4 regions of the Streptomyces sp. NPDC002125 genome follow, and region 4 is predicted to be linked to each of the others. Evidence: riboswitches for the same ligand, from Rfam matches in the RefSeq annotation. Region 4 holds a riboswitch; each other region holds the start of a gene.
What was found. Region 4 has a riboswitch for cyclic di-AMP ahead of ACWCQM_RS31505 (transglycosylase family protein). Riboswitches for the same ligand answer to the same signal wherever they lie in the genome.
Positions count from the first base shown of each region.

Region 1 (4,837 bases), on a different contig from region 4:
AACCCCATGATCGCCGGAGCGGCCATGGCCTTCTCGTCGGTCTTCGTCGTGGGCAACAGCCTGCGTCTGCGGAGCTTCCGCGCGGCCGGCTGAGCGGGAGCCCGGGCCGCCGCCCGTCCCGGTTTGCCTCCGGGGGACGGGGACGGCAGGGTTCACAGGTGTGGCCACTCTGCTGATCGTGCATCACACCCCCTCGCCCAACTGCCAGGCGCTGTTCGAGGCCGTCGTCGCGGGGGCGACCACGGACGACATCGAAGGCGTACGGGTCGTCCGGCGCGCCGCGCTCTCGGCCACGGCCTCCGACGTGCTCGCCGCCGACGGCTATCTGCTGGGCACTCCGGCCAACCTCGGCTACATGTCCGGCGCCCTCAAGCACTTCTTCGACCAGGTCTACTACCCGTGCCTGGACGGGACGCGGGGACGGCCGTTCGGCTACTACGTCCACGGCGGCAACGACGTCACCGGCGCCGTACGCGGCATCGAGTCCATCACGACGGGGCTCGGATGGCGCCGTACGGCCGACGCCGTGACCGTCACAGGAGAACCGGCCAAGGCCGACACCGAGGCGTGCTGGGAGCTCGGCGCGACGGTCGCCGCCGGGCTGATGGAGTGACGACGCGCCACGTGTGAGGCGTGTGAGGCCGCCGCGGTCTGCCCGGCCCCCGCGATCCGGATCGAGGACTGACGGGACGGCCCCACGCCGGGGCCGAGGACTGACGGGACGGCACCCACGCCGGGGCCGAGGGCCGCCACGGGACGAGCAGCAGCTTGCCCGCGGTGGCCCGGGACCCGATGTCGCGGTGTGCCCGCTCAGCGTCCTTGAGCGGTGGCGCCGCCCGGTCCCGGGCAGCAGGGCCCCCTGCCGCACCAGGTCGAAGAGCTCCGCGCTGGGGTGCCCCGGGCGGCGCCACCCCGCAGGCCCCGGCCGGGGCCGCTTCCCAGGCCCGGTGCGGAGCCGGCGCGCCTCCCGCGCGAGCCGGCCCGCCCCGGGCTTCGCCTTCCCGTCAGTGCGGCCGCCACCTGAGCTTGCCGCCGCCCACCCAGCGCACCGAGGCCGGATCGTCGAGGTCGTGGACCGGGATCCCCGCCGCCGAGGCGGCGATCAGCACATCCGTCATGGCGGTCGCCCGGCCGACCACCTCCCCGTCGATCTCGACGATGCGGAAGGGCGGGTCGCCGGGCTGGACGGGCAGGACGGTGATCCGTGGGTACGAGGCGTAGGGGTTCTCGGTCATGCGTGGATCGATTCCACGCGGTGTCGGACGGTATGCCCATTGATGCGCGATCTGAGGCATCTGCCCGATTTGGATCGCTTTCTTGAAATTGATCCCGTAATCCATAAAAGGCCATTTCGTGTGACCTGGGGACCTTCAAGGGGGAGCAAAACGCCCTAATCGGACTCCGTGACCAGCGTCACCTGACAAGCCGCGGACGCCCGGACGGAGCGGCCGGTTCCCTTCTGCGCCAAGAAGAGTTGTCGGCGCCGTGTGCGATGGATTACATGAATTCCTGTGAATCGATCTTGCCGGTGAATTTTGATCACGAGATCGGGCTTGTTCGTTTCCCTATTTCTCGCCTACGGTCACCATCACTCCGGATGGAACGCCTAATCCTGCCGCCGTCCGGGAACCCGACCACTTCTCGTACGGCAGGAGCGGGGGACCCAAGTAAGCGCCGATCCGGTATCCGGAGCGGCTCGGGGTGAAGTCGCATTCACGTGCGGCCGGGCATCTCCAGCCCGAACCCGACAGCTCACTTCGTAGGCGACGGAGAGGAATTCAGCATGCCCGAAAACGGTAAGCACCGTCGTTCCAGGACCAGTTCGCTGACTCGCGGCGTCATCGCCGTGACCACGGGTGGAGCCGCTCTCGCCCTTCCCGTGTTCGGCGCGACCGGTGCCTTCGCCGCCCCGGCCCAGCCGACCGCCGTCGAAAAGGCGGCCACGTCGACTTCCGTGTCCGGAAAGGGAATTGCCGCGAAGAAGTCGGGCTCCACCACCTATTCCGTGATCTTGGGTGACACGCTTGCCAAGATCGCCCGCGAGCATTCCGTGAGCGGTGGCTGGAAGGCCCTGTACGAGGCCAACGAGAAGTCTGTCGGCGGAAATCCCGACCTGATTCACCCCGGTCTGAAGCTGACCGTCGGCGGCAAGGCCGAGAAGAAGTCGGCCGACACGTCCGAGAAGAAGGCCGACAAGGCCGCCGACCGTACCGAGAGCGCCGACCGCGCCGACCGTTCGGAGCGCACCAGCACCCCGATCGCCGCGGAGGGCGCTCCCGCCGCCGCCGAGGCCGCCCCCGCCGCCGAGCCGGCCGCGTACACCGACGACCTGGACGGCTGGATCAAGGAGTCGCTCGCCATCATGGCCGAGCACGGCATCCCCGGCAGCTACGAGGGCATCCACCGCAACATCATGCGTGAGTCCTCCGGCAACCCCCAGGCCATCAACAACTGGGACTCGAACGCCGCCGCCGGCATCCCGTCGAAGGGCCTCCTCCAGGTCATCGACCCGACCTTCCAGGCCTACCACGTGCCCGGTACGTCGACGGACAGCTACGACCCGGTCGCCAACATAACGGCCGCGTGCAACTACGCCGCCGACCGGTACGGCTCGATCGACAACGTCTTCGGGGCCTACTGAGCCCCGAGGGCACATGACCCGCTGACGCGCGAGGCGTGACGGCGGGAACAGAGTGACGGACGGCAGAGACGGGTGGTACGGGTTCGGCGGAACCCGTACCACCCGTCTTTCGTGTGCGCACACCTACTCCGGTGCCCTCGTGCCCGGCCGTCACGTCGTGCCCGGCGGTTCCCGGGTGCGCGACGACAGGCCGGTCGGGACGCGTTGACTGGTCTCGTACAGGTTCGTCGTCCATACTGCCCGCCGTGGAGCAGCGCATAGATTCGAACACCAAGCCCGAGTTCGCCGCGGGGACAGACCCGGCGTTCATCCCCGGCCTGACGGCCCCTGTCGCCGCGCGAACGGGGGCTGAGGCGGAGGCGGAGAAGGCGGCGCCCGAGGGGGTCCCGGAACCGGAGGACGCGGTCGTGCTCGCGGCCGAGGACGCCGAGGAGCCGGAGGAATCCGGCGACGCGGGGGAGTCCGGGAACGACGCGGACTCCGGCGCTGTCGCGGACGCCGTCGCGGACACGGAAGCCGGCGTGGAGCGCGAGGGTTCCGACGGCGAGGACGGACCCGTCTTCGAGGTCAGCGACCGGCGCGGATCCATCCGGGTGGACGCCACGGGCGTCCGCTTCACGCTGGACGACCAGGAAGCGGAGTTCGACTGGTCCGAGATCGGCGCGGTCGAGGTCAAGACCGGCCGTTTCGGACGCCGGTTCACCGTGACCGTCCACCTGTCCAGCCGCCGGTGGTTCAACGCCGAGGTCGAGGCCGAGGCGCGGAGCAGCCTCAAGGAGTGGACGGCGGATCTCGACGCCGCGCTGGACGCCCACTTCGAAGAGGGCTGACCCGCACGGCCGTCGCCGCGTACCGGGCCGCCCGCCGGCCCGGTACGCGGCATGCCGTGACGCGGGGTCAGGCTCCCGGCGCCCCTTCGAGTACGACCGACCGTGTCAGATGGCGCGGCAGATCCGGGTCGAGTCCCCTGGCCACGGCGCGGGCGACCGCCAGCCGCTGGACGCGCACCAGGTCGGCCAGGGGGTCCAGGCCGCTCTCCACCCACCGGGCCCCCGTCGCCCGCACCTGTTCCGCCAGGCCCTCCGGTGCCGCGCCGAACATCCAGGTCGCGGTGCCGGCCGTGGCGATGCTGATCGGGCCGTGGCGGTACTCCATCGCCGGATAGGACTCCGTCCAGGACAGGGACGCCTCCTTCATCTTGAGCGCCGCCTCGTTGGCGATCCCGACCGTCCAGCCGCGCCCCAGGAAGCTGAACTGGGTGCACTCCAGCACCCCGTCGGGAAGCGGCTCGGCGAGCGCCTGCTCCGCGTCCCGTACGACCTCGTCGGTGTGCAGCCCGAGGTGGGCGCGGAACAGGGTCAGGGCCGTGGTCGCGAACCGCGTCTGCACCACGGACCGTTCGTCGGCGAAGTCGAGGACGACCAGCTCGTCCGCCGCGTCCGTCACCGGGGTGTGCGGGTCGGCGGTCACCGCCACGGTCCTGGTGGTGCCCCGCAGCCGGTTCAGCAGGCCGAGGACCTCGGTGGTGGTGCCCGACCGTGTCAGCGCGACGACCCGGTCGTACGGCCTCCCGAAGGGGAACTCCGACGCGGCGAACGCGTCCGACTCGCCCTGCCCCGAGGCCTCGCGGAGGGCGGCGTACGCCTGCGCCATGTAGTACGACGTGCCGCAGCCGACCACGGCGACGCGCTCACCGCCGGCGGGCAGGGCCGCCGCCCGGTCGGCGGCGACATCCACGGCACGGCGCCAGCACTCCGGCTGGCTCGCTGTCTCGGTCTCGACAAAGGACATGTGCGCACTCCGCTTCCGCTGCTGCTCGCACCCGAGGGGTGGGCTGGGTGAAATCGTCGCCGGTTTGCTCAATTCTGCATGTTACATGGGTCAATCGAGCAAGAACAAGCAAAGGGTCGCCGGTTCCGTGCGCCGTGGTACGGCTGTTTTCGGCCAAGCTCGGTGGGTAGTCGGCTCATTCGGGTTCTGTCGTTCCGGGGTGGGTATCTGTCGCGAGCCGTGAACGCGCGGGGTGACATCCCGGCCATCGCGTGGGAAATCCTCCGATCGGCCGATGGGCCGAGACGCCGGACCGTCACCGCCGGGCGGCGGGCGGCGGGAGTCAGGGTCGATTTCGCGTCACCGGGTCTGTGTGTTGGCCGAGTTCGAACGCGCTGACGGATCGTGGTCGGCATAATCGCCCCA
Region 1 is NZ_JBSFDD010000015.1:76,872-81,708, forward strand. Features, by position in the region: gene ACWCQM_RS24385 (heavy metal translocating P-type ATPase) at 1-93, shown strand, start outside; gene ACWCQM_RS24390 (flavodoxin family protein) at 161-613, shown strand; gene ACWCQM_RS24395 (hypothetical protein) at 1,005-1,235, opposite strand; cyclic di-AMP (ydaO/yuaA leader) riboswitch at 1,594-1,781, shown strand; gene ACWCQM_RS24400 (transglycosylase SLT domain-containing protein) at 1,784-2,641, shown strand; gene ACWCQM_RS24405 (hypothetical protein) at 2,887-3,471, shown strand; gene ACWCQM_RS24410 (SIS domain-containing protein) at 3,539-4,432, opposite strand; gene ACWCQM_RS24415 (MBL fold metallo-hydrolase) at 4,837-4,837, shown strand, end outside.
Region 1: it holds a riboswitch for cyclic di-AMP, as region 4 does, so the genes downstream of both, ACWCQM_RS24400 (transglycosylase SLT domain-containing protein) here and ACWCQM_RS31505 (transglycosylase family protein) in region 4, are expected to answer to the same signal.

Region 2 (4,837 bases), on a different contig from region 4:
GATGGGCCGAGGGCCTGCACGCCCGCCCCGCTTCCATCTTCGTCCGTGCCGCCACGGCCTCCGGCGTCCCCGTGACGATCGCCAAGGCGGACGGCAACCCCGTGAACGCCGCGTCCATGCTGGCGGTGCTCGGCCTGGGCGCCCAGGGCGGCGAGGAGATCGTGCTCGCGTCCGAGGCCGACAACGCCGAGGTCGCTCTGGACCGTCTGGCGAAGCTGGTCGCCGAGGGGCTCGAGGAGCTCCCGGAGACCGTCTGATTCCGGCCGTTCCGGATCGGAGAATTTTTCACGGAAATGCCGCGGCACCCCCACGGGGGCCGCGGCATTTCTGTTTCCGTGACCGGCTTCACGGAGCACCGGAAAAACTGAATCAGGGCAGCAAAAAGAAAGCCCTGCGCGAATTACCTTCTTTGTATACGGCGCCATTGTTAATGACGGACTCCCGCGATGTTTACGGGGTGTTGCGAAGTCCTCACCCGCATCCCGCCCGCCGCGCTGCCCTGCCGGTCCGTGCGGCGCAGCCGGTGGGCGGCGGCGGCCCGCTCGGCGTGCTGGGCGGCCAGGGACCTGGCCCGTTCCGCGTCGCCGCGCGCCACCGCGTCGACGAGGGCACCGTGCTCGGCCCAGGAGTCCGCGGGGCGGGCCGGCTGCTCGACGGAGTACATCCAGGCGATCTTGTGCCGGAGCTGGGTGAGCAGCGCGATCAGCGCGGGGCTGCCCGAGGCCTGCGCGAGCGTCTCGTGGAACCAGCCGCCCAGCGAGCGCAGATCCTCCCCCTCCCCCCGGCGGACCCGCTCCTGACCCAGTCTGACCAGGCCTCGGAGCACCTTGAGGTGCGCGTCGGTACGGCGCTGCGCGGCCCGTGCGGCCCCGAGGGGTTCCAGGAGCATGCGGATCTCCAGGAGGTCCGCCGCCTCCTGCTCCGTGGGCTCGGCGACGCAGGCGCCGGCGTGCCGGCGGGTGACGACGAATCCCTCGGACTCCAGGGTGCGCAGCGCCTCGCGCACCGGGACGCGTGAGACGCCGTAGCGTCGCGCGAGTACCTCTTCGGTGAGGCGGCCACCGCGTTCGAAGACACCGGAGACGATGTCGTCACGGATCGCCGTGCATACCGAATGCGCGGGAATGCGCATGTCCGAACCTCCGCCTTAATCCCCGCGAAACGCGGCCGACCGACGCCTGTTCTGTGACTCTATTGCAACCGGCGGGAATTTCCGATGGCGGGGTGGAATCCATGGATATCTTTTAGCCAGGGAGCACTTCCACGCGCGCTTGGGCGGGCGCCCCTCCCGGGCACACGGAGAAGGCCCCGGCGGGTGGGCCGGGGCCTTCGTCGTACGCCCGGGAGGGGCGCTGTCACGCTGTGCGGAGTCAGACCTGGACGCCGTGGGAGCGGAGGTAGGCGACGGGGTCCATGTCGGACCCGTACTCGGGGGTGGTCCGGGCCTCGAAGTGCAGGTGCGGTCCCGTGGAGTTGCCGGTGGAGCCGGAAAGGCCTATCTGCTGACCCGAGGTGACGCTCTGGCCGACGGAGACACCGATCGAGGAGAGGTGGCCGTACTGGGTGTAGGTGCCGTCCTTCATCCGGAGCACGATGTTGTTGCCGTACGCGCCGCCCCAGCCCGCCTCGACGACCGTACCGGCGCCGACCGCGACGACGGAGCTGCCGGACGCCGCCTGGAAGTCCACGCCGGAGTGGCTGCCGGAGGACCACAGCGCGCCACCGGACTTGTAGCCGGTGGTCACGTGCGAGCCGGCGACCGGGAGGTGGAAGGCGTTCAGCCGGGCGCGCTCGGCGGCGCGGGCGGCACGGGCCTCGGCCTCGCGGACCTCCTTGGCGCGGGCTTCGGCCTTGCGCTTCGCCTCTGCCTTCGCCTCCGCCTTGGCCTTCGCCTCGGCCGCGGCCTTCGCGGCGAGCTCGGCCTGGTGCTTCTGGGCCTTCGCCTGGGCGTCGATCTGGGCGGCGAGCGTGGCGTCGAGGGCGACGGTCTGGGTCAGACCGGTGCTGCTCGCGGGGGCCTCGGAGTCCGCGGCGAGCGCCGGGGAGGCCGTGGCGCCGATGACGCCGGTGGTGGCCAGGGCCGCGATGCCGGCGACCTGGGCGCTCTTGCGCGTCAGGCGGCTCGGGGCACGGTGCTTCCCGGTGGCACGGATGAACGCCATGGAGGAGCTGGTCCTTTCCTTCCTTCTCGCCTACCGGGTTAGCTGACGGGTTCGGAGCAGGAAGGTCTCCTACGGGCCCCCTGCCTCGCGCGAGGCGCAGGGATCCGATTCACCCCAGGGACTTCATGGGTCCCCGGCTCCCCAGGCTCGCGCCTGACGGGGACTCGGCGATGACTGTCCGGCGCCGCGGTCGCGGCATACGTCTGGCGGACAGCCGGGCTGACGCTAGGTCGGGCCGCTTCGCATCTCCAAACGGAACGGGCCTTTTGTCGGACATCCCACAGGGCATTTCGCACCTATAACGACAAACAGGACATGCGGCGGAACCCCGGCGAGAGTGCCCTCGCCGGGGTCCTTTCCGTACTGCTTCGCCGGTTCACGGAGGCCGTTTCCGCCCGTCCGTACCCGGTGGCCGTCAGCCGGTGACGACCGACACCTCGCCGATGCCCAGCGCCCGGACGGGCTCGGCGATCTTCGAGGCGTCACCGACGAGCACCGTGACCAGCCGGTCGACCGGGAACGCACTGACCACGGCCGCGGTCGCCTCGACGGTGCCCGTCTCGGCCAGGCGCGCGTAGAGCTGGGCCTGGTAGTCGTCCGGCAGGTGCTGCTCCACCTGGTCGGCGAGCGTGGCCGCGACGGACGCCGCGGTCTCGTACTTCAGCGGGGCGACACCCACGAGGTTCTGCACGGCGGTCTCGCGCTCGGCGTCGGTGAGTCCTTCGGCCGCCAGCGTGCGCAGGACCTTCCACAGGTCGTCGAGCGCGGGCCCGGTGGACTCCGTGTCCACGGAGCCGCTGATCGCGAGCATCGCGGCACCGGCCGGCCCGGAGGAGGAGCCGGGAGCCGTCGACCGCAGTACCTGGCCGAAGGCCCGGACGCCGTAGGTGTAGCCCTTCTCCTCGCGCAGCACACGGTCCAGCCTGGAGGTGAGCGTGCCTCCCAGGCAGTAGGTGCCGAGGACCTGGGCGGGCCACACGCTGTCGTGCCGGTCCGCGCCGATACGGCCGATCAGCAGCTGGGTCTGGACGGCTCCGGGCCGGTCCACGACGACCACGCGGCCGGTGTCGTCCGCGGTGATCGGCGGGACCGGGCGGGCCTGGCCCGCGTTGCCCGACCAGTCGCCGACGGTGTCGTCGAGCAGGGCGTCCAGGTCCACGCCGGTGAGGTCGCCGACGACGACCGCGGTCGCGGTGGACGGACGGACATGGGCGTCGTAGAAGGCGCGCACGGCCGCGGCGTCGATCCGTCCCACGGTCTCCTCGGTGCCCAGGCGCGGGCGCGACATGCGTGCCGTGGCGGGGAAGAGCTCCTTGGAGAGCTGCTTGGCGGCCCGCCGGGCCGGGTTGGCCTGCTCATGCGGGATCTCGTCGAGGCGGTTGCGCACGAGGCGCTCGATCTCGTCCTGCGCGAAGGCGGGGGCCCGCAGCGCCTCCGCGACCAGGCCGAGGGCCTTGGCCAGCCGGGAGACGGGGACCTCCAGGGAGACACGGACGCCCGGGTGGTCGGCGTGCGCGTCGAGCGTGGCGCCGCAGCGCTCCAGCTCGGCGGCGAACTCCTCGGCGGAGCGCTTGTCCGTGCCCTCGGACAGGGCGCGCGCCATGATCGTGGCCACACCGTCCAGGCCCTCGGGCTCGGCGTCCAGCGGCGCGTCGAGGAAGATCTCCACGGCGACGACCTGCTGGCCGGGGCGGTGGCAGCGCAGCACGGTCAGGCCGTTGGGCAGGGCGCCGCGCTCGGGCGCGGGGAAGGCCCAGGGCCTGGCCTCGCCGGCGGTCGGCTGCGGGTGGTACTCCATCGCTACTCCAGTCACGGCGGCGTCGGTCACTTGTCCGCCCCCTCGTGCGCGTCGGTGCCCTCGGTGTCGTCGGCCGGTTCGACCGGCTCGTAGACCAGGACCGCCCGGTTGTCGGGGCGCAGGTGCGCCCGGGCCGCCTCCTTGACCTCGTCGGCCGTCACGTCGAGCACCCGGCCCACGGCGGTCAGGGCGAGCTGCGGGTCGCCGAACAGGACGGCGTACCGGCACAGTTCGTCGGCGCGGCCGGCGACCGTGCCGAGCCGGTCGAGCCACTCGCGCTCCAACTGCGCCTGGGCCCGTTCCATTTCCTCCGGGGTGGGGCCGTTCTCCGCGAAGCGGGCCAGCTCCTCGTCGACGGCCGCCTCGATCTGCGGCACCTCGACACCGCCGGACGTCTTGACGTCCAGCCAGCCGAGCGAGGGCGCGCCCGCGAGCCGGAGCAGCCCGAATCCCGCCGCCACCGCCGTACGGTCGCGGCGGACCAGGCGGTTGTGCAGCCGGGAGGACTCGCCTCCGCCGAGCACGGTGAGCGCGAGGTCCGCGGCGTCGCACGCGCGGGTGCCGTCGTGGGGCAGCCGGTAGGCGGCCATCAGCGCACGCGCGGGGACCTCCTCCTGGACCACTTCGCGCAGCTGCTCGCCGATGATGCCGGGCAGCGTGCCGTCGCGCGGGGGCTGCTTGCCGTCGTGGGAGGGGATGGAGCCGAAGTACTTCTCGATCCAGGCGAGCGTCTGCTCCGGGTCGATGTCCCCGACCACGGAGAGCACCGCGTTGTTCGGCGCGTAGTACGTACGGAAGAACGCCTGCGCGTCCTCCAGCGTCGCCGCGTCCAGGTCGGCCATCGAGCCGATCGGGGTGTGGTGGTACGGGTGGCCCT
Region 2 is NZ_JBSFDD010000022.1:30,451-35,287, forward strand. Features, by position in the region: gene ACWCQM_RS29705 (HPr family phosphocarrier protein) at 1-257, shown strand, start outside; gene ACWCQM_RS29710 (GntR family transcriptional regulator) at 428-1,132, opposite strand; gene ACWCQM_RS29715 (M23 family metallopeptidase) at 1,371-2,162, opposite strand; cyclic di-AMP (ydaO/yuaA leader) riboswitch at 2,176-2,342, opposite strand; gene ACWCQM_RS29720 (M16 family metallopeptidase) at 2,578-3,960, opposite strand; gene ACWCQM_RS29725 (M16 family metallopeptidase) at 3,987-4,837, opposite strand, start outside.
Region 2: it holds a riboswitch for cyclic di-AMP, as region 4 does, so the genes downstream of both, ACWCQM_RS29715 (M23 family metallopeptidase) here and ACWCQM_RS31505 (transglycosylase family protein) in region 4, are expected to answer to the same signal.

Region 3 (4,837 bases), on a different contig from region 4:
CCCCGCCGAGCGGGCCCGGTTCCAGGAGGAGCACGAGACCATCGCCCGGGACTACGGCCGGGCGAGGGCGGCCGGACGGGACGCGGGCGCCGAGGAGGTGCAGGACATCGCGCGCCGGCACTGCGACTGGCTCTCGGTCACGAGGGAGCCCACGCGCTCCTATGTGACGGGCCTCGCCGAGATGTACGCCGCCGATCCGCGCTTCGCGAAGAACTACGATCGGCACGGGGACGGAACGGCCGTCTTCGTACGGGATGCACTGACGGTCTACGCGCAGCACCGGCTCTCCGGCTGACCTCCGGCGGGGCGGGGCTCCGGCGCGCTCCTCCCTTTGGCCGATGACGGGTCGCCGCTCGGCGCGGCTCCGGCCAGCCTGGGTGGGGCGCGGTACCGTCCGCAGCCGTGGACGGACGGGGCAGGAGCGCACAGGTGGGGATGCGGGACGGACGGCGAGGGGGTGCTGCCGGGAACGCCCGTGCGCGGCGGTTCGTGCGCATGCTGCCCGCGCTGATGATCTGCGTCGGTGTGGCCTTCGACCTGGGCACACCGGCCGAGGTGACCGCCGTTCCGCTCTTCGCCGCCGCCGCGCTGGTCGCGGCCCCGTTCTTCTCGCTGGCCTCCACGGTCCGCGTCGGAGTGGCCGCGATCCTCGTCGTGCTCGCCATCCGGATCTCGGACGGTGTGGTGTTCAGGGTCGCCCCGCTGACCGATCTCCTCACCCTGTTCACCGTGTCCGTGCTCGCCGTCGTCATCAACGGCGTCGTGCGGCGCGGGAACGAGCAGCTGGCCTCGGCCCGGGTCATCGCCGAGACCGCGATGCGGGCGGTGCTCCCGATGCCCGAGTCCCGGATCGGCGGACTCCAGATCGCGGCGCGTTACGAGGCGGCGCAGGCGGACGAGTTCGTCGGCGGAGACCTGTACGCCGTGACGGACACCCCGTACGGGGTGCGGCTGGTGGTCGGGGACGTACGGGGCAAGGGGCTGGACGCCGTGGCGGCGGTGGCCGTGGTGATCGGGGCGTTCCGGGAGGCCGCCGAGCAGGAGCGGTCGCTGGAGGGCGTGGTCCAGCGGCTGGAGCGGGCGCTGGCGCGTGAGGGCGCGCGGCGCGGGGGGTTCGACTCCACGGAGGGGTTCGTGACCGCGGTGCTCGCCGAGATCCCGGCGGGCTCGGCCACGCTGCGGACCATCAACCGGGGCCATCCCGAGCCGCTGTTGCTGTACCCGGACGGGGCGCTCGACGTGCTGGCGCCCACCGTGCCGGCGCTGCCGCTGGGGATGGGGCTCGGCACCTGGCCGGACCGTTCGGACGAGTGGCCGCTGCCGGCCGGTTCGACGTTCCTGGCGTTCACGGACGGGCTGTCCGAGGCGCGGGACGCGCACGGTGTGTTCTACGACCCGGAGGCCCGGCTGCGCGGCCGGATCTTCCCGGGGCCGGAGGAGTTGCTGTCCGCGCTCACCGACGACGTGCGGCTGCACACCGGGGGCAGGTCGACGGACGACCTGGCGCTCCTCGCGGTCGGCCGGCCGGCCCGGGGGCAGCCGGACCGGCGGACGACCGTGAAGATCGTGGGACGGGACAGTGAATGACCGACGGCGACACTCCGTAGCCGAGGGGCATCTCTCCGCATAACATTTGACACACCGTCAGAAACTGAGGGGGTGTCGCGGGGTGCTCAACTCGCCCGTTTGCGACCGTTTGGGCCCTTAAAGTCCAGGCCAGAGCGCTGAACGATCTGTGGGAACAGCTTGGAATCGGACCCGGGTGTCTATTAACGTTCGATAACGCAGCGCGGTTGTACCTGTCGTCGCAAGAGGCGGCACCGTGCGCAGCGCCGAATTCCGCAAGGGAACCGGGGAACCACCTACATGGGGTGAATCGGACACCTGTGTCTCGTGAGAGACGAAGGGGCCCGTAGGAGACCTTCCTGCTCCGAACCCGTCAGCTAACCCGGTAGGCGAGAAGGAAGGAAAGGAGTGCGCCCACGTGGCGTCAAACCAGCCTGCCCCCGAGGCCCCGTCATCCTTCAGGCCCGGAAGCTTCGGTGATGAGGACAGGTCATGGGAGGAATGGAACCCCACCGAGGAGTCCATCCGTCCCGTACGCGGCAGGCACCGCGTAGCCAAGCAGCGCGGCCTCGCCCGTAGCTCCACCGTCCTCGGTGTCGGTGTCATCGCGGCCGTCGGTGCGGGTGGCATGGCCACCGCGCAGAGCAAGCCGCCGGTCTCCATCTCCCTTCCCGATTCGATCGCGGACAACCTCCCCGACGCCAAGTCCCTTCCCGGTGTCGGCGCGTTCATGTCCGGCGACTCCGACTCGGACCACGAGACGGTCGCCGCGTCCTCCCCCCTCACCACCGCGGGCATCACCGCCGCCGAGGCCGAGCAGGGCGCCACCGACGCGGGCGAGGCGCTGCGCGCCCGGATTCTCCAGCAGGCCGAGCAGCAGCAGGCCGGCGCCGACGCCGAGGCGAAGGCCGCTCAGGAGCAGGCGGCCGCCGAGGCGGCCGCGGCCCAGGCCGCGAAGCAGCAGAGCGACGCCGAGAAGAAGGCGGCCGCCGAGAAGAAGGCGGCCGAAGAGGCGGCGAAGAAGAAGGCCGAGGCCGAGCGCCTTGCCAAGCTCGCCGCCAGCTACGCCGTCCCGACCTCCTCGTACACCATCACCTCGACCTTCGGTCAGGCCGGTTCGATGTGGTCCTCCGGCTATCACACCGGGCTGGACTTCGCGGCGCCGACCGGCACCCCGGTCAAGGCCGTGCACAGCGGCACGGTGAAGTCGGCCGGCTGGTCGGGTTCGTACGGCTACCGCACGGTCCTGGAGCTCGATGACGGCACCGAGATCTGGTACTGCCACCAGTCCTCGATGGACGTCACCGCGGGCCAGAAGGTCACCACCGGCGACACCATCGGCCGCGTCGGCGCCACGGGCAACGTGACCGGCCCGCACCTCCACCTGGAGATCCACACCGCCGATGGCTCGGGCGTCGACCCCATGAGCTGGCTGCGCGGCAAGGGCCTCACCATCTGAGCCCACGCGCCGGCACCCGGCGCACCGGTACCCCGGCGGCCCTGACGCACGACCCCCCGACGTCAGGGCCGCCGGTCCCGTGTGCGGCCCATGCGCCCGCTGAAGCGGAATAGCTCCTTCGGGCGATCGGTTGACCTTGGGTATGACATCTCTGCGCCCGCTCGGTTCTTCGAGCCTCCAGGTCTTCCCCCTCGCACTCGGCGGCAACGTCTTCGGCTGGACGGCCGACGAGGAGCGGACGTTCGCGGTTCTCGACGCGTACACGGCGGCCGGGGGCAACTTCATCGACACCGCCGACTCCTACTCCGCCTGGATACCGGGCAACGAGGGCGGTGAGTCGGAGAGGCTCATCGGCACGTGGCTGGCGGCCCGCTCCCGCCGCGACGATGTCGTCATCGCCACCAAGGTCGGCGCCCACCCCGAGTACAAGGGGCTCTCGGCGACCACCATCAAGGCGGCGGCCGAGGCCTCGCTGCGCAGGCTCGGCACCGACCACATCGACCTCTACTACACGCACTTCGACGACGAGAGCGTCCCCGTCGAGGAGATCGTCACCGCGCTCGACCAGCTGGTGAAGGCCGGTTCGGTGCGGGAGATCGCCGCGTCCAACATCAGCCCCGAGCGGCTCAGGGCCTCCCTGGAGTTCTCCGAGCGCGAGGGCCTGGCCCGTTACGTGGCGCTCCAGCCGCACTACAACCTCGTCTCGCGCGACACCTACGAGGGCGCGCTCCAGGAGACGGCGGCCGGCGCCGGGCTCGCGGCCGTCCCGTACTACGCGCTGGCCTCGGGCTTCCTCACCGGCAAGTACCGGCCGGGGGCCTCCGTGGAGAGCGCCCGGGCCCAGGGTGCGGGCAAGCATCTGGAGACCGAGCGCGGGCGCAAGGTCCTTGCCGCGCTCGACAAGGTCGCCCAGGAGCACGACGCGGAGATCGCGACGGTCGCCCTCGCCTGGCTGGCCGCCCGGCCGACCGTGGCCGCGCCGATCGCCTCCGCCCGTACGGTCGAACAGCTGCCCGCGCTGGTGGCGGTGGCCGATCTGCGGCTGACCGAGCAGGACCTGGCGGAGCTCACCGAAGCCTCCGCCTGACCTTCAGCGGCCGCCCTGGGCGCCGCCGCTGTCCTCCCGGTAGGGGTTGTAGCCGCCGTAGTGGCGGTGCGGCGCGGGCGGCTGCCGCACGGCCGCGTCCCCGTAGGGCATCTGACGGGGGAACGGGAGAGGCGCGGGTGGCCGGGGCACGCGCACCCGGCCCGTCGCGTGGGCGGCGTGCGTCAGGGCGGGGGACGCGACGAGCCTGCGGTGCCACAGGTGGTGCAGCAACTCCTGCTCGCGGAGGGCGAAGTCGGGGCCCGCGCCGTCGTGCCGGGCCCTGCGGCGCAGCATCGCCAGGGACGTCGCGAACGACTCGTACTCCGCGACCGTGCGGGCGGCGGCCCTGCCCCGGCCGCGGTCCGGATGGCTGTTCCAGTGCCTGGCCATGTCCCGGGCCATGCCCCGCGCCCGCATCGAGGCCAGGGCGAGCGGCTCGGCGGGGGCGAGCCAGCCGGCCGCCGCGTACACCGGGAGCTCGGTGGAGAGCGTGCGCAGCTCCCGCTGGCGCGACCAGATCGCCAGCCAGGTCACCAGGGCGAAGCACGGCACCATGAACGCGCCGTAGACCACGTAGAAGCCGTACGGGCCGAGGGCCGACGAGCCGTTCCACAGGGCGTGCAGGCCCATGGCGAGCACGAGCCCGAGCAGCGGCAGCGTGATCCGGCGTATCCGGTGGCGCCGCCCTCCGAGCGCCGCCATGCCGAGGCCGATGCCGGAGAGCA
Region 3 is NZ_JBSFDD010000003.1:11,056-15,892, reverse strand. Features, by position in the region: gene ACWCQM_RS05850 (MerR family transcriptional regulator) at 1-295, shown strand, start outside; gene ACWCQM_RS05845 (PP2C family protein-serine/threonine phosphatase) at 430-1,587, shown strand; cyclic di-AMP (ydaO/yuaA leader) riboswitch at 1,821-1,973, shown strand; gene ACWCQM_RS05840 (M23 family metallopeptidase) at 1,985-3,025, shown strand; gene ACWCQM_RS05835 (aldo/keto reductase) at 3,168-4,112, shown strand; gene ACWCQM_RS05830 (PrsW family intramembrane metalloprotease) at 4,116-4,837, opposite strand, start outside.
Region 3: it holds a riboswitch for cyclic di-AMP, as region 4 does, so the genes downstream of both, ACWCQM_RS05840 (M23 family metallopeptidase) here and ACWCQM_RS31505 (transglycosylase family protein) in region 4, are expected to answer to the same signal.

Region 4 (4,837 bases):
GCCGCTGCGGATCGTGATCCGGCCAGATTCCAGGATGCGGACACCCTGGATCTCGCGCGGAGTGACAATCAGCACCTCGGATACGGGCACGGCATCCACTACTGCCTGGGTGCTCCGCTGGCCCGTCTGGAGGGCCAGGTGGCTCTGGCGACGCTGCTGCGGCGCCTCCCCGACCTGCGGCTCGCTGCGGAACCTGCCGATTTGCGCTGGCGGGGCGGGCTCATCATGCGTGGACTGCGCACGCTTCCTGTCGAGTTCGAACCGGGGCGCCCGGCCGAAAAAAGTGACAGCCTGTCAACTCTGTGACTTTCACGTGATCTCCGCTGCATCGACTTGTGACACACGTTCGAGTAGGGCTAGGTTCACCGTTCGACTCACCCGTCACATGTCAGTCACACGGAAGGCAATCCCATGGGCTCCGCGACCGGCAGACACCGTCGCCCTCGCCAGGCACCCGCCATCGTCGTCGCCGCAGGCGTCACGGGATCGGCCATCGCCATCCCGCTCCTCGGTGCCGGCGGCGCACAGGCCGCAGACGCCACGACCTGGGACCGGGTCGCGGAGTGCGAGAGCGGCGGCATGTGGAGCGCCGACCTCGGCAACGGTTACTACGGCGGCCTGCAGTTCTCGCAGGAGACGTGGTCGGCCTACGGCGGCAAGGACTACGCCCCCAGGGCTGACCTCGCCAGCCGCTCGCAGCAGATAGCCGTCGCCGAGAAGGTGCTGGACGACAAGGGCCCGCAGGCGTGGCCCAGCTGCGCCGTGATCTCCGGGCTCGCCCTGGACGGGACGCTGCCGGGTGTCGACCCGGGCGGCGAGCCCTCCGCCGAGTCCTCGGACACCGCGACCGGGTCCGAGACCCCCTCCGACGAGGCCTCCGACGAGGCCGACGGTTCGGAGAAGTCGGACAAGGCCAAGGACAAGTCCGGCGCAAAGACGGACAAGAGCGATGAAGTGGACGCCTCCACGGGTGCCGACGCGTCGCCGTCCGCCACTCCGTCGCCCGAGGCCTCGGAGAGGTCCGGCGCGTCGAAGGGTGATGCCGCGAAGGGCGGGAAGCACCGCGGCACCCCCGCCCCCGAGGCGAGCGCGAGCACGGGCTCGGAGCTGGGGAGCGGACGCGAGTCCGGCCGCCACGCCTCCCGGGGCGACTCCGACGCGCGCCAGGGTGCGGACAGCACGTACACCGTCCGCTCGGGCGACAACCTCTGGGCGATCGCCGACGCGCAGGAGCTCCCCGGCGGCTGGCCCGCGCTCTATGAGGCCAACAAGAGTGAGCTGGGCTCCGACCCGGACCTGATCCTCCCCGGCCAGAACCTCGTCCTCGACGTCGCGGCGGACGCCGCCGACGCCCGGACGGACGCAGCCGACGCCCAGGCGGAGGCCGTGTCCGGCAGCTGATCCGGCGGTTGATCCACAACTGATCCAAAGCGGGAAAACACCCCGAAATCAGGGGTAGTTCAGAGGCCTATGTCCACTTATGCGTAAGTGAGACATGGGTCTCTTTGCTTCAATTGCCGCGCTCCGCCTGTCCGGTCCGTCCATATTGGCTCCGACCTGCGCAAACGGCTCGACGCACCATTCCGGTTCATGTTGATTGACCGTTATGTCCATCTTTGAATGTAGGGGTTGCGTGTGTTTACGGTCGGAGCCGCTCGCACCGCGGGCACCTTCGACCGTCACGCCGAATCCTGCCGTCGGACGAAGGGAACCGACGCGTAAAGCGCCGTAGGCAGGAGCGGGGGACCCAGGTAAGCGCCGGACCCGGCCGTCGGAAGACGGACGCGGGCACGGCTCGGGGTGAAGTCGTCCGCGAGTGCGGGCGACCGGGCAACTCACAGGCCCGAACCCGACAGCTCACCTCGTAGGCGTCGGTGAGGAGAACCATGCTGCTTTCCAGCAAGGGCAAGCACCGCCGCCCGTCCAAGGCCGTCCGTGTCGCCACCCTGGCCGGTGTCGCCGGTGCCGCCGTCGCCGTGCCGCTGATGGGCGCGACCAACGCCTCCGCCGCCTCCGTCGCCACCTGGGACGCCGTCGCGCAGTGCGAGTCCGGTGGCAACTGGTCCATCAACACCGGCAACGGCTACTACGGCGGGCTCCAGTTCTCGCAGTCCAGCTGGGCCGCCGCCGGCGGTACGCAGTACGCCGCGCGTGCCGACCTGGCCACCAAGGACCAGCAGATAGCCACCGCCGAGAAGCTCCTCGACCTCCAGGGCCCGGGCGCCTGGGCCTGCGCCGGTGCCGGCGGTCTGACGAACGACGGTGTGGACCCGGGTGTCGACACCGGCTCCGGCGCCAAGGCGGCCGAGACGAAGACCCAGCCGGAGCGCACCGCCGAGCAGCCCGCCAACCGCAGCGAGAAGCGCGCGGAGCCGAAGGCCGAGAAGACCGTCACGACCCCGACCGGCGAGAAGGTCCAGAAGGGCGACGGCGAGTACAAGGTCAAGGCCGGAGACACCCTCAGCAAGATCGCCGACGCCGAGAAGGTCAAGGGCGGCTGGGAGAAGCTCTTCAAGCTCAACGACGACATCGTCGACGACGCCGACCTGATCTTCCCGGGTCAGCAGCTCCACCTGAAGTAGTCCGGGGTCCTTCCTCCTGCCCCGGAGGCCCGGCCCGGTGCGCCCACCCCCCTGCGCGCCGGGCCGGGGCCGTGTCCGGCACCGGAAACCTTCGGTGCTGTGCGGAACGGGTTCCCGGAGGTGTTTCGGCGCTCCGCGGAATGGAGCCGCCGGGGGCCGCCGGCGGGCGCGATCGTTCAACTGTTGTAGTTACTTGCCAGTAAAATTCTGGAGCTTTGCCCGTAATACGGGCCCTTGGGTCCTTTTTCGTCCCAGGGGGCGGGCGGACGGCCGACGCAGCGGGCCGGGCCGGTTAGGCTCGTGCCGCAAGGCCACAGTGACCCTGCCCAACCAGTGTCAGATCCCAGAAGGAGATGCCTCGTGCCGTCCATCGACGTCGTCGTAGCCAGGGAAATCCTCGACTCCCGGGGCAACCCCACGGTCGAGGTCGAGGTTGGCCTCGACGACGGCAGCACGGGACGTGCTGCTGTTCCGTCCGGAGCCTCCACCGGCGCGTTCGAGGCCATTGAGCTTCGCGACGGTGACCCCAACCGTTACCAGGGCAAGGGCGTCGAGAAGGCCGTCCTCGCCGTGATCGAGCAGATCGGCCCGGAGCTCGTCGGCTACGACGCCACCGAGCAGCGCCTCATCGACCAGGCGATGTTCGACCTGGACGCCACCGAGAACAAGGGCTCCCTCGGCGCCAACGCCATCCTCGGCGTCTCGCTGGCCGTGGCGCACGCCGCGTCCGAGGCGTCCGACCTCCCGCTGTTCCGCTACCTCGGCGGCCCGAACGCGCACCTGCTGCCCGTTCCGATGATGAACATCCTGAACGGCGGCTCGCACGCCGACTCCAACGTGGACATCCAGGAGTTCATGATCGCGCCGATCGGCGCCGAGTCCTTCTCCGAGGCCCTGCGCTGGGGCGCGGAGATCTACCACACGCTGAAGAAGGTCCTGAAGACCAAGGGCCTGTCCACCGGTCTCGGTGACGAGGGCGGCTTCGCCCCCAACCTCGAGTCCAACCGCGCCGCCCTCGACCTCATCCTCGAGGCCGTCAAGGAGGCCGGCTACGTCCCCGGCCGCGACATCGCGCTCGCGCTCGACGTCGCCGCGTCCGAGTTCTACAAGGACGGCGTCTACGAGTTCGAGGGCAAGTCCCGCTCGGCCGCCGAGATGACCGAGTACTACGAGGAGCTCGTCTCCGCGTACCCGCTGGTCTCCATCGAGGACCCGCTGTACGAGGACGACTGGGCCGGCTGGAAGGTCATCACCGACAAGCTCGGCTCCAAGGTGCAGATCGTCGGTGACGACCTGTTCGTCACCAACCCCGAGCGCCTCGCCCGCGGCATCGAGGAGGGCTCGGCCAACGCCCTGCTCGTCAAGGTCAACCAGATCGGTTCGCTGACCGAGACCCTGGACGCCGTCGAGCTGGCCCAGCGCAACGGCTTCAAGTGCATGATGTCGCACCGCTCCGGTGAGACCGAGGACGTCACCATCGCCGACCTCGCCGTCGCCGTGAACTGCGGCCAGATCAAGACCGGCGCCCCGGCCCGTTCGGACCGCGTCGCCAAGTACAACCAGCTGCTGCGCATCGAGGAGATCCTCGACGACGCCGCGGTCTACGCCGGGCGTTCGGCGTTCCCGCGGTTCCGCTTCGAGGGCTGACGGCCCGAGTCCGGGCACCAGCCTCCGTCCGTCCCCGCACTCGGTCCCGTACCGTGTGCGGGGACGGACGTGCGTAACGGGGAGCGTGAGACATGGCCGGGAAGGACCGCGACCGGTTCTCCACCGCGACCAGGCTGCGGCTGCTCGGCGAGCAGACGGCGGCCCGCGTCTACCGGTCCCAGAACCGCCGTCAGGCCCGCCGCTCCCGGCTCACCGGCCGGGCCGCCTTCCTGGCGCTGATCGTCTGCTCCCTGGTGGTGGCGCTCGCCTATCCCATGCGGCAGTACATCTCCCAGCGCGACCAGATCGCCGAGCAGGAGAGGCTCTCGCAGGACGCGCGGGCGCGGACCGAGGAGCTGCGGGACGAGAAGGCGCGGCTCAAGGACGACGCGTACATCCGCCGTCTCGCCCGCGAGCACCTGCACTACGTGCTGCCCGGCGAGACCGGTTATACGGTGGTCGACCCGGACGCGGCCGAGGTGCGCCGCGGTGAGCCGGGGGAGACGGGGCGGCCCTGGCACTCGAACCTCTGGGACGGCGTCGACACCGCGGACCGGGAGTGACCCCGTCGCGGTACCGTGCCCCCTCCCCGCACCGATTCATACAGT
Region 4 is NZ_JBSFDD010000025.1:22,038-26,874, forward strand. Features, by position in the region: gene ACWCQM_RS31495 (cytochrome P450 family protein) at 1-306, shown strand, start outside; gene ACWCQM_RS31500 (transglycosylase family protein) at 412-1,401, shown strand; cyclic di-AMP (ydaO/yuaA leader) riboswitch at 1,715-1,886, shown strand; gene ACWCQM_RS31505 (transglycosylase family protein) at 1,887-2,582, shown strand; gene eno (phosphopyruvate hydratase) at 2,943-4,229, shown strand; gene ACWCQM_RS31515 (FtsB family cell division protein) at 4,322-4,792, shown strand.